Regions from separate parts of the Halarsenatibacter silvermanii genome, predicted to be linked through region 2. Evidence: riboswitches for the same ligand, from Rfam matches in the RefSeq annotation. Region 2 holds a riboswitch; the other holds the start of a gene.
What was found. Region 2 has a riboswitch for thiamine pyrophosphate ahead of thiW (energy coupling factor transporter S component ThiW). Riboswitches for the same ligand answer to the same signal wherever they lie in the genome.

Region 1 (5,660 bases), on a different contig from region 2:
ACAAAGGATGAAGTTCAGGAGCTCGTGGATGAAGGTTTATTCGCTGTTTCGACCAGCAAACAAAAACTCTGGCATAAGGACTGATCGACCTGAATTTTTTGCTGATTTTTTGCTGGAACAAGCCGGAGGGCGATAGATCAGGATGTCAGCTTGCAAATTTTACCTAAAATTTATATAATACCCACCGCAGGCAGGTCAGCCTGGCAGCTTTTAGAAGTGGGTAATAGAAGTGGGTAAAAAAGCAGGTAAAAGAACCGGAGAAGCGCTCCTGATAAAAACAGCGATAAGGAGGCTAAAAATATGCCAACTATTCATTTTTACTGCCCTGAGCTGGACGAGGAACAAAAACAGGAGGCCATCGAAGGGCTTACCGAGGTTGGAAGCGAGGTTACCGGCATAGATGAGGATAATTTTGTTGTTTATCTGGAAGAGCGCACGCCGGATATGGTAGGTGTGGGCGGTCAGAAGCTGTCGGATATGCTGGCCGCACAGGAGGAACAGGACTGACTTCTGAGCATTTTCCGGAATCTTTTCGGTTTAAACTTCAGTATTTGTCTACAGGAGGTTTTTGCTTTGTCCGACATCAAGGGAATAGTCTTCGATAAAGATGGTACCATAATAGATTTTTATACCCTCTGGCTGCCCATGGTGGAAAAGACCGCCGAAAAAATCATAGCTGAATTCACCCCGGTAGAGCCCGGCGCGTCTGAATACGAGCGGCTGGAAGCAGGGATTATGGACATTTTCGGTATAGAGACCGATGAAAGCTATATCGATCCCGACGGCAATCTTGCCCAGGCCACGGTTGACCGATCGGCCCGGCAGCTTACTGATTATCTGCTGGAGCAGGATTTTCAGGTCGGATGGTCCAGAATAGAGCTGGAGGATAGAATTTACGGGATAATGGAAAACAGCGTCGATGAGGTAGATTATACTGAAAACCTGCGCGAAACAGCCGATCTGCATGAGCTTTTTTTCAAACTGAAGGAGCGCGGTTATCGGCTGGGACTGGCCACAGCTGATACCAGACCTTCAACTCTGACCATAATGAAAGAGCTGGATATTACCGATTATTTTGAATATATAGCCTGCGGCGATGATGAGATCCCTGACAAGCCCGATCCGGCTGTTCTGGAGAATTTCTGTTCTGAGACGTCTCTGGAATGTTCAGAGGTCGCGATGGTCGGAGATACTCCCACCGATCTAAAAACCGGCCGCCGGGCCGGAGCCGGTCTGGTAGTCGGGGTTTTATGCGGAGTGGGAACCCGGGAAGATCTGGAAGAGCTGGCCGATGAGCTGATTGAAACTCCCAAACGGATTCTGGACGTTATTTGAATCGCTGAAAAGCAAATAAATTTTATATTTGAGCATGACTGGGGGAGCCGGATGATCTGACGGCTGAGACGGGAATTTACCCGATCCCCTCGAACCTGAACAGGATAATGCCTGCGCAGGGAAGTTATGTCCCGGCTTCTGAGATCATCAGCCGGACGGTGAAAATCACGGGGACATAGCCCACCTGCACGGGTTTACAGGGCTGTGTCCCCGTTTTTAAATGTGCATAATGATTTCAGGTTTTTTAACCGGTAAAATCAAAGGGAGGAGATATTCATGGCTGAAACATCCGGATTGAAGAAAGATCCACCCAGAATCCTGACCATTGCCGGGTCTGACTCAGGCGGCGGGGCCGGAATTCAGGCCGATCTTAAGACAATGACAGTACTCAATACTTATGGCATGTCGGTGATAACTGCGGTCACCGCCCAGAACACGCTGGGAGTGCAGGCTGTCAGATCTCTTTCTCCAGAATTTGTAAAGGAGCAGCTGGATTCGGTTTTTTCCGACCTGAACCCAAAAGCCGGTAAGACAGGCATGCTGGCCGATGCGGATATAGTGGAGGTTGTGGCCGATAAATTGAGTGAGTATGATCAATTCGATCTGGTGGTCGATCCGGTCATGGTGGCCACCAGCGGAGATCTGCTGCTGGCAGAGGAGGCGGTGGAAACAGTCCGCCAGAAACTTCTGCCGCAGGCAGCGGTCATAACACCCAATCTGCAGGAGGCCAGAGTACTTTTGTACGGCCAGAAAAAAGCGAAAAAAGAATTTTCGCCGGATAAACTGACCGCCCGGGAAGAACGGGATCTGCTGGCAGAACTGGCCCGGGGACTTTTTGAGATGGGGCCGGGGGCGGTGCTGGTCAAAGGCGGCCATCTGGGAGGAGATGAGGCTTTTGACCTTCTTTTTGATGGAGAAAAAACCGGGGTATTTTCCGCTCCCAGGCTGCCTTCTAACAACACTCACGGAACAGGCTGCACCTATTCTGCCGCCATAGCTGCCTATCTGGCCCGGGGACTGGAGCTGGAAAAAGCGGTGGCGAAGTCCAAAGAATTTATCACCAGCGCTATCAGAACAGGTTTTGAACTGGGCGCGGGTATCGATCCAGTCAACCATCTGGCTGCAGGTGAGGAGGTGGATAAAATATGAGCTCGATTGCCGACCGGGATCTTTATTTGATCACGGAATCGGTTCTGGCTCCTGAGTATACCAGCGTCGACGTGGTGAAAAAGTCTCTGGCCGGCGGGGTGCGTATGGTTCAGCTGCGGGAGAAGGATCTGAATCTGCGCAGTCGTTATCAGCTGGGTCAGAAGCTGCGAAAGATCACCCGGGAGCAGGGGGCCGCTCTGGTAATCAATGACAGGGTCGATCTGGCTATGGCGCTGGAAGCTGACGGCGTGCATCTAGGCCAGCAGGATCTGCCCTATCAGGAGGCCAGAAAATTGCTCGGCCCGGATAAAATCATCGGGGTTTCTGCTTCCAGTCCGGAACAGGTAAAGAAGCTGAATGAGGAGATAGTGGACTATATAGGATTTGGCTCTGTCTTTTCCACGAAATCCAAGCGCCTGGATGCAGAGAGGCAGGCGGTAGGCCTGAAAAAACTCAAAAGAGCAGTTCAGCTCACCGATCTGCCGGTAATGGCTATTGGCGGAATAGCCCCCGATAATGTCGGGGAGGTCGTCCGGGCTGGGGCCACAGGAGCGGCCGTGATAAGTGCTCTCAACCAGGCTGATGATGTGAAAAAGACGGCTGAAGAGATGATCGATAGGATTAACAGGGCCGGGAAAGGGGATGAAGCCGATGTCAGCTGAAGGTGGTTCGAATATCATCGCCGAAAAACTGCTGAAAATTTTGGAAGTTGAGAATCCGCTGGTACACGCTATAACCAATTATGTGACGGTGGCAGATGTGGCCGAGGTGATCAGACTCTGGGGAGCTCTGCCTGTAATGGCTCACTCCCCTCAGGAAAGCGGTGAGATGGCCGCCTCGGCTGAAGCGCTGGTTCTCAATACCGGCACGATAGATGAGAATACCTGTGCCGGCATGCACCGGGCTGCCGAAAGCGCGGCCGCAGAAGATATTCCGATAGTTCTTGATCCTGTAGGAGTCGGATCTACCTCCTATAGAACGGATTTTGTGCGAGAGCTTTTACAGACCCATCACCCGGATATAATCAAGGGAAATGCGGGCGAGATAAGTACTCTGGCCGGCAGGAAAGCCCGGGTAAGAGGGGTTGAATCTCTGGGCGAACATCAGGAGCTGGAAAAAAGTGCCCTTTCTCTGGCGGAAGAATTCAGCTGCGCTGTACTGGTCACGGGGGGTATGGATCTGGCAGTTGATGAGGATTACATATGCCGGCTGGAGGCCGGCAGTCCCCTTCTGGGAAGGATAGTGGGAACAGGCTGTATGCTGGCCGGCACGCTGGGGGCAATGGCAGCTGCTCAAAAAATCCAGAGTGAAAGAGAAAAGAACCGACAGAGAGAAAATTCAAATCTCAGAACAGCTCTTACCGGGGCTGCTGCATTTGCGGCCGCGGCTGATTTGGCTGCAGAAGAAGAGAGCAGTCCGGCCTCGTTCCGCCGGGCTCTGCTGGATAGGATTTATGAGGTCGAGCCCGCGGAGATCAAAAAGTTATCCGAAGTGACCATAATTTCCGGCCCATAATTTCCGTCGACAGGTTTAAGAATTTACAAACGAGCTCAGGGTTATTCTGAGGACAAAAAAGTTCCCGGGAAAAGGGGGCAGTTATTTCCCGGGGTGGTAAGGTCGTAATAGCTGTGCTGCAAAGGAAGTTCGGAGGCACCTCCCCCGACAACTTCCCTCAACTTAATTATACCATAAATTTTAGAGCAGGGGGAGGTATTTTTCAATTTTTTCGGAAACTTCCATCATGGTTTTCAACAGCCGGGTTTTTGCCAGAGCGAACAGAAAAAGCCTCCTCTGACTTCTCTTTTGGCCAGTTCGTTTTCGCGCTCTAAAGAGATCTCCTGGCTTTCGGCATCAGGAGGGATGAAAAGGCATTCCCTGCTTTCCTGAAGAAGCTCTTTTTCTATTTCATTGAGTTCTTCGGGCGAGGTGAAATGAGCCTCGGAGAAAATTGAATCCCGCTTTTGAGCTCTTTCTCTGTAGGCCTCTCCCCAGGCGGAATTTTTATTGATCGTGCCGATCAAAACTTCACCGCCGGGCTTGACCGTTTTCAGCAGTTCCCGCACGAACTTTTCCTTGCTGTCGTCCTCAATGAACTCCACAGCCGCCATGGAAATAGCATGATCGAAACTTTCCGCCGGAAACTCCAGATCGATTGCGTCCATCCTGGCGAATTCGATATCCAGATCTTCATCCAGTCTTTCAACTTTATTCCGGGCTTTTTCGAGCATGGACGCGGAAACATCGACGCCGACCACGCTCAGACCGCGGCGGGCTAATTTTATGCTGAAATTCCCCGTGCCGCAGCCAGCATCGAGCACTCTGCTGCCGGCCTCAGGTTCGAAGAGAGAAAAAGCCAGCCGGGTTTCTACTTTATCAGCAAAAGCCCCCAGTTCGGTCTCGTACCAATCATCATATTCTTCAGCTTCTTCGTCGTCAAATATCATAATCTCCTCCTTTGCTTTATTATTCGTGATTGAAGCTGGATGTGCCTGCCAGAAAATCCGGAAAAGTAAATCCTCTTCAATCTCAAACTTTTTAAGCAGTTAAAGTATGAGCACTTGACAGTAAAATTAAAAATTTTTATAATAAACATATATTGTTTTTGCAGAAAACATGATATTTCAGTCCGGGGTGATATTATGGGCAAAACGAACAGGCGAAAGAGTATTCTGGAGAAATTAAAAACGGATGGCAGGGTCAGAGTCAAAGAGCTGGCCGAAGAATTTCAGGTTTCCGAGATGACCATAAGGAGAGATCTGGAGTATCTGGAGGATAAAAATGAGATACTCCGGACCAGGGGAGGGGCAGTCAGCCGGAGCGAGACGCCTTTTCCCAGAAAACGCATCCGCAATATGGATAAAAAAAGGCAGATAGCCGATAAAGCCCGGGATTTCATAGCCTCCGGTCAAACTCTCATTCTGGACGCCGGCACAACCACTTTAGCTCTGGCGCAAAATATAAAGTTCAGCCAGGAGCTGACGGTAATAACAAATGATCTCAATATAGCGGGGGAGCTTTTCAGCTTTGCCAACATAACTCTCTACTTTGCCGGAGGATTGATACAGACGGAAGTGGGTTCGGCCATCGGACCTCATGCCGAGAAATTTTTTGATGAATTTTACGTCGATTTAGCCTTTATCGGCACTTCTTCTCTGACGGAGGATTTTGATCTCACC
Region 2 (5,660 bases):
AGCGGTCTTAAGGTAAGCGATAGGGGGATTTTGTTCGGTCTGCTGGAACAGGTTTTTTCAGGCCGGGTTTAAATGCTCAAAAAGTTGACAGCGGGCAGGAGAATTTCCGCTCTTATAGAACTTAATCTTGAGGCATATAAATCGGGAGGAATGCCCTATGGATCTTCTTGAGGAGTTTGCGGATTACTGCCGCCGTGAGAAGCTGGTCTCAGAGGGCGACAGCGTTCTTCTGGCCGTATCAGGCGGTCCGGATTCGCTGGCTCTGCTGGATCTTTTTGATCGTCTCCGGGAAGACTGGAATCTTAAGCTGGGGGTTTTTCATCTCGATCACTGTTTGAGAGAAGATGCTTCTGAAGAGGCTGAATTTGTCAGACAGCAATGTGATAAAAGGGATATAAATTGCTGGCTGGAAGAGGTTGATGTAAATGAGGTCAAAAAACGGAGGGGAGGCAGCACTGAGGAAATAGCCCGAGAACTGAGGCTTTCTTTGATCTATAAATATCTGCGCCGGGAGGAGATGGACAGGGCTGCTTTAGGTCATCAGGCCAACGATAGGGCCGAAACCATTATTTTTAATCTCGTCAGAGGAGCCGGCATGAATGGTCTCAGCGGTATAAGTCCGTGTTCAAATCATTGGGGATACCCTTTCATTCGCCCGCTGCTTGATTTTACGCGCAATCAGCTGGAAAATTACTGTGACAGCAGATCTCTTGAACCCAGGATCGACAGGAGCAATTTTTCTCTCGATTACGACCGCAACAAGATACGCCAGAAATTAATCCCCTATCTGGAAAACAATTTTAACCCGGAACTGGTTCCGATTTTAAATTCGATGGCCGAGCTCATCAGCGAGGAACACGAATTTTTGAACGGGCTGGCCAAAAGATGTTTTCGTCAGCATGCAGAAGTTGTGAGCGAACATCGGATTGAGGTGGAATATGAACCCCTTAAAGACCTGGACAGGGTGCTGCGCCGGAGGTTATGGAGGCTCATCGTCGAGAAACTTCTGGGCTCAACCGAGGGTTTTTACCGTGATCATATAGAGTTGATGGAGGAAATACTGCAAAAGGCCGGCCGGGAATCTAAAAGCCGGGACTATCATCTGCCGGAAGGAGTGCTGGTCAGAGAGGAGTATGGAGTATTATCTTTTCGGGATCAGGTCTGGCAGAAATTAAATGAGAGTGTTGATTATCATATCCGGGTGGAAGATCCGGGTAAAATTGAGCTGCCCGGAGGAGATAATCTCAGATTGGAAATTCAGAATCTGCCGGAGAACTGGCGGGATCAGGCTGAAAATTCGGAGACTGCTTTTCTGGATGCAGAAGCTATCAGCTGGCCGCTGACCATCAGGACACGCAGGCCGGGAGATCGGTTTCAGCCGCTGGGTATGAGTGGCAGAAAAAAGTTGAAGGACTTTTTTATCGACGAAAAGGTTCCCCGCCATCGCCGCGATAAAATTCCCCTGCTGGTGGATTACAGCGGAAAGATAATCTGGATTGTAAATATGAGATGTGATCACAGGTTTAGAGTTACCCCTGCAACTGAGAAAATACTGCGGGTCGATTTCTGTAAAAATCGAGAGGAGTGAATTATTTTGTCTGCCAAGATTGCTGAGGATAAGCTGGCCGAAATTATTATCGAACAGGATGAACTTCAGAACAGAATTGAAGAAATGGGGCGTGAGATAACTGATGCCTATGAACCAGGGACCGAGCTCAGACTGGTCTGTATATTGAGAGGAGCAGTTATGTTTATGGCTGATCTTTCTCAATCCATAAATATGCCGGTAACCTTCGACTTTATGGAAGTTTCCAGTTATTCGGGCACCGAATCGACCGGGACGGTCAGAATTATCAAAGACCTTGAAGATGCTATCAGCGGCGAACACGTCCTGATAGTGGAGGATATTATAGATACCGGTCTAACCCTGAGAAACGTCGTTGACATGCTCGAGACCAGAAAGCCGGCCAGCATAAAAGTGGCCACTCTGCTGGACAAACCGGAAAGACGCGATTATAAGCATATAGATGTAGATTTTAACGGCTTTGAGATACCCGATAAATTCGTGGTCGGTTATGGGCTGGATTATGAGGAAAAATATCGCAACCTGCCCTTTATCGGAGTGCTTGAGGAAGGTGAATACAACTAGGGAACTTTTACAAAAGGGTTTCGGTGTGGTATAATTGTGCAATGTATAATTCGGAGAGGAGAAAGCAAGTGAAATCATTTTATAGAAGAAGCCTGAGAGGAGGTAAGTGCATTTGAACAAATTTGCCAAGAATATCGGCTTTTATCTGCTTTTAATAGCAATATCTATTCTGGTAGCCCAGTTTTTTATGCAGCAGGGTCCAGAAGAGATCGAAGAATTCACCTATTCTGAGCTAATGCGCCAGGTAGAAGCCGGTAATATCGATGAGGTCACCATGGTCGGCAGTGAGAGGGTGGAGGGCACCTTCGAGGGCCAGGAATTTGAAGTAGATGTGCCTCCGGAGGATACGTCTTACCTCATGCAGGCCCTGAGGGCTCAAAATATAGAAATATCGACCGAACCCGAACCTTCCGCGCCCTGGTGGCTCAATATTTTAGGCTATATGCTGCCGATAGGCATATTGATCATCGCCTGGATATTTATCATGCAGCGCATGCAGGGCGGTGGCGGCAAGATGATGTCTTTCGGCAAGAGCAAAGCCAATCAGATGCAGGAACAGGATAAGGATGTAACCTTTGATGATGTGGCCAATTATGAAGAGGTCAAGGAGGAGCTGCAGGAGGTTGTTGAATTTCTAAAAAATCCTCGCAAGTTCTCCAGACTGGGTGCTGAAGTTCCCAAAGGGATTCTGCTGGTGGGACCTCCGGGTACCGGTAAAACTTTGATGGCCCGGGCTGTTGCCGGCGAAGCCGGAGTGCCTTTCTTCTTTGTAAGTGGTTCTGACTTCGTAGAGATGTTTGTTGGAGTTGGAGCTTCGCGGGTAAGAGATCTGTTTGAAAAAGGCAAAGAGAATTCACCCTGCATAATATTTGTAGATGAGCTGGATTCGGTCGGCCGTCAGCGAGGAGCTGGCGTAGGCGGCGGTCATGATGAGAGAGAGCAGACGCTCAACCAGCTGCTTAACGAGATGGACGGTTTTGAATCCAACGAAGGTATTATTCTGATGGGGGCTACCAACCGACCGGACGTGCTCGATCCGGCTCTTTTAAGGCCTGGACGTTTTGACAGGCAGGTAGTTGTCGATAAACCCGATATCAGGGGTAGAAGACTGATTCTGGAGATACATCTTAAGAACAAGCCTGTAGCCGACGACGTTGACACCGAGATTCTGGCTAAAAGAACACCGGGCTTTACCGGTGCTGATATGGAGAATCTGACCAACGAGGCTGCTATACTTTCTGCCCGCCGCGGCAAGGATGTCATAACGATGACTGAATTTGATGATGCTGTCGATCGTGTTATTGCCGGTCCGGCCAAAAAGAGCAGGGTAATTTCAGAGGAAGAGAAAAATCTGGTGGCCTACCACGAAACCGGTCATGCTCTTCTGGGAGAGCTGCTGGAGCATGCTGACAGAACTCATAAAGTTTCGATCATTCCCCGGGGAGGAGCCGGAGGCTTTACCATTCCTCTGCCCGAAGACGATAAAAACTTTATGACCAAATCGGAACTGCTCGACAAAGTTACTTCACTTCTGGGTGGCCGGGTGGCCGAGGAGATATTCCTGGATGACATCTCCACCGGAGCTCAAAACGACCTCAAAAGAGCGACCAAAATTGTCCGCGCCATGATAACCCAGTACGGCATGAGCGATAAGCTCGGGCCGCTGACGCTGGGTGAACAGCAGGATGGGCAGGTCTTTCTCGGCAAAGATCTCTCAACCGGGCGTAATTACAGCGAAGATGTAGCCTCTGAAATCGATGATGAGATCAGCTCTTTTATGGAGCAGTGTCACCGCAAAGCCAGGGATCTTCTGGAAGAAAATGCTGAAACTGTACAGCGTGTCGTCGAAAACCTCAAAGAACATGAAACTCTCAAATCCGAGCAGATTCAAAAGCTGATGGAGGGAGAGGAAATAGAAGAACCTCAGGAAAAAGAAGAGGAATCATCGCCATCTGATTCTGCCGGGGAAGAAAAGGAATCAGAAGAGGAAGAGCTTCCCGATATCCCCCGCACGGAAAGCGGACAGGATACCGGTTCTGTTCCCGGGCACTGATAGCTGAACCAGATAAATAAAAGCTCATAAATGTTGAAGCTGGGAGAGCTTTCCCTGCCGCCTGGCGCGGGAAGGGGAGGCTGAGAGGGGTTGAAATCCCGATCCCTAAAACCTGAACGGGATAATACCTGCGCAGGGAAGCAGCTCATAGCTGGTATGATAGAATATCTAAAGGCATGGTCTGCCTCTGTGCGGATCATGCCTTTTTTGCGTGAATTAAAATCCAGACTTTCCGCATACCAAAATTTGAGGAGGAATTATAATGATATCAACAGAAAAGGTCGTGGCAGCAGGTCTGTTTGCGGCGCTGGGTACAGTGCTGGGAGGGATATCATTTCCACTTGGCCCAACCCGGGTTATGCCTCTGCAGCATACTCTCAACTCCATCATGGGCATCCTTCTGGGCCCCTGGCTGGCAGCTGCAGCAGCCATGATCACCGGATTTTTGCGGTTATCACTGGGTTTTGGCACTATATTTGCTCTGCCGGGCGGTCTTTTCGGCGGTATAGTTGTGGGATATGTTTATCGACTGACCGATAAAAAGATTGCCGCCCTGACCGAGCCTCTGGGCACTTCGCTGATCGGCGGCACTGTCAGCGGCATGCTGGTAGCTCCGGCTATGGGCAGCGCTCAAACTTCGATTTATTTTATGGGTATTTTTGCGGCCAGCGCCATCCCCGGAGCTATTATTGGATATGTGCTCATCAAAGCTCTGAACTTAATCGATATACCTCTTTTGGAGGAGTTTAGCCAATGAATCGGCCTGTTTCCGCTTTTAACTGAATCGCTAAAACTTTAAAGGAGGGGTTGAGATGTCCTTTACTGAAAGTTTAAGAGAACATGCGGACTCTATCTGGTCGGCCTGGCATGAGCATCCTTTTATTCGGGGAATAGGTGACGGCAGTCTGGAGGAAGCCAAATTTAAGTACTGGCTCAGGCAGGATTATCTGTACCTTATCGATTATTCGCGGGTTTTTGCTTACGGCGGAGCCCGGGCGCAGAAGCTGGAAGTTATGCAGAAATTTGCCGGCCTGATGGATGGAATACTGAATACGGAGATGGAACTGCACCGCCAGTATGCAAAGGAATTTGGTATCGAGCTGGAGGATCTTGAGCGGGAGGAAAAATCTCCTTCCTGCCAGGCCTATACGGATTTTTTGGTCAGGACGGCGTCAGAAGGCTCGGTTCCCGAAATTCTGGCCGTGCTGCTACCCTGTCTCTGGGGCTTTTTGGAGATAGGTGAAAGGCTGGTTGAGACGGGGGATACCTCAGAGGAAAATCTCTATCGAGACTGGATAGAGATGTATAGTTCTGATGATTTCCGTCAGCTCACCGATTGGGCCCGGGAGCTTATGGAAGATTATGCGGAAGATCTATCAGACCGACGCCGTCAGCGACTGAAAGAACTATTTGTCATCAGCAGCCGCTTTGAATACAAATTCTGGGACATGGCTGAAA

Region 1: it holds a riboswitch for thiamine pyrophosphate, as region 2 does, so the genes downstream of both, thiD (bifunctional hydroxymethylpyrimidine kinase/phosphomethylpyrimidine kinase) here and thiW (energy coupling factor transporter S component ThiW) in region 2, are expected to answer to the same signal.

Annotation. Positions count from the first base shown of each region.
Region 1 is NZ_FNGO01000001.1:155,673-161,332, reverse strand. Features, by position in the region: gene BLT15_RS00725 (glycerol-3-phosphate responsive antiterminator) at 1-84, shown strand, start outside; gene BLT15_RS00720 (tautomerase family protein) at 301-507, shown strand; gene BLT15_RS00715 (HAD family hydrolase) at 574-1,335, shown strand; TPP riboswitch at 1,366-1,474, shown strand; gene thiD (bifunctional hydroxymethylpyrimidine kinase/phosphomethylpyrimidine kinase) at 1,612-2,484, shown strand; gene thiE (thiamine phosphate synthase) at 2,481-3,146, shown strand; gene thiM (hydroxyethylthiazole kinase) at 3,127-3,999, shown strand; gene BLT15_RS00695 (class I SAM-dependent methyltransferase) at 4,233-4,928, opposite strand; gene BLT15_RS00690 (DeoR/GlpR family DNA-binding transcription regulator) at 5,124-5,660, shown strand, end outside.
Region 2 is NZ_FNGO01000016.1:4,541-10,200, reverse strand. Features, by position in the region: gene BLT15_RS08875 (Ppx/GppA phosphatase family protein) at 1-72, shown strand, start outside; gene tilS (tRNA lysidine(34) synthetase TilS) at 158-1,588, shown strand; gene hpt (hypoxanthine phosphoribosyltransferase) at 1,592-2,149, shown strand; gene ftsH (ATP-dependent zinc metalloprotease FtsH) at 2,262-4,202, shown strand; TPP riboswitch at 4,234-4,358, shown strand; gene thiW (energy coupling factor transporter S component ThiW) at 4,465-4,959, shown strand; gene tenA (thiaminase II) at 5,015-5,660, shown strand, end outside.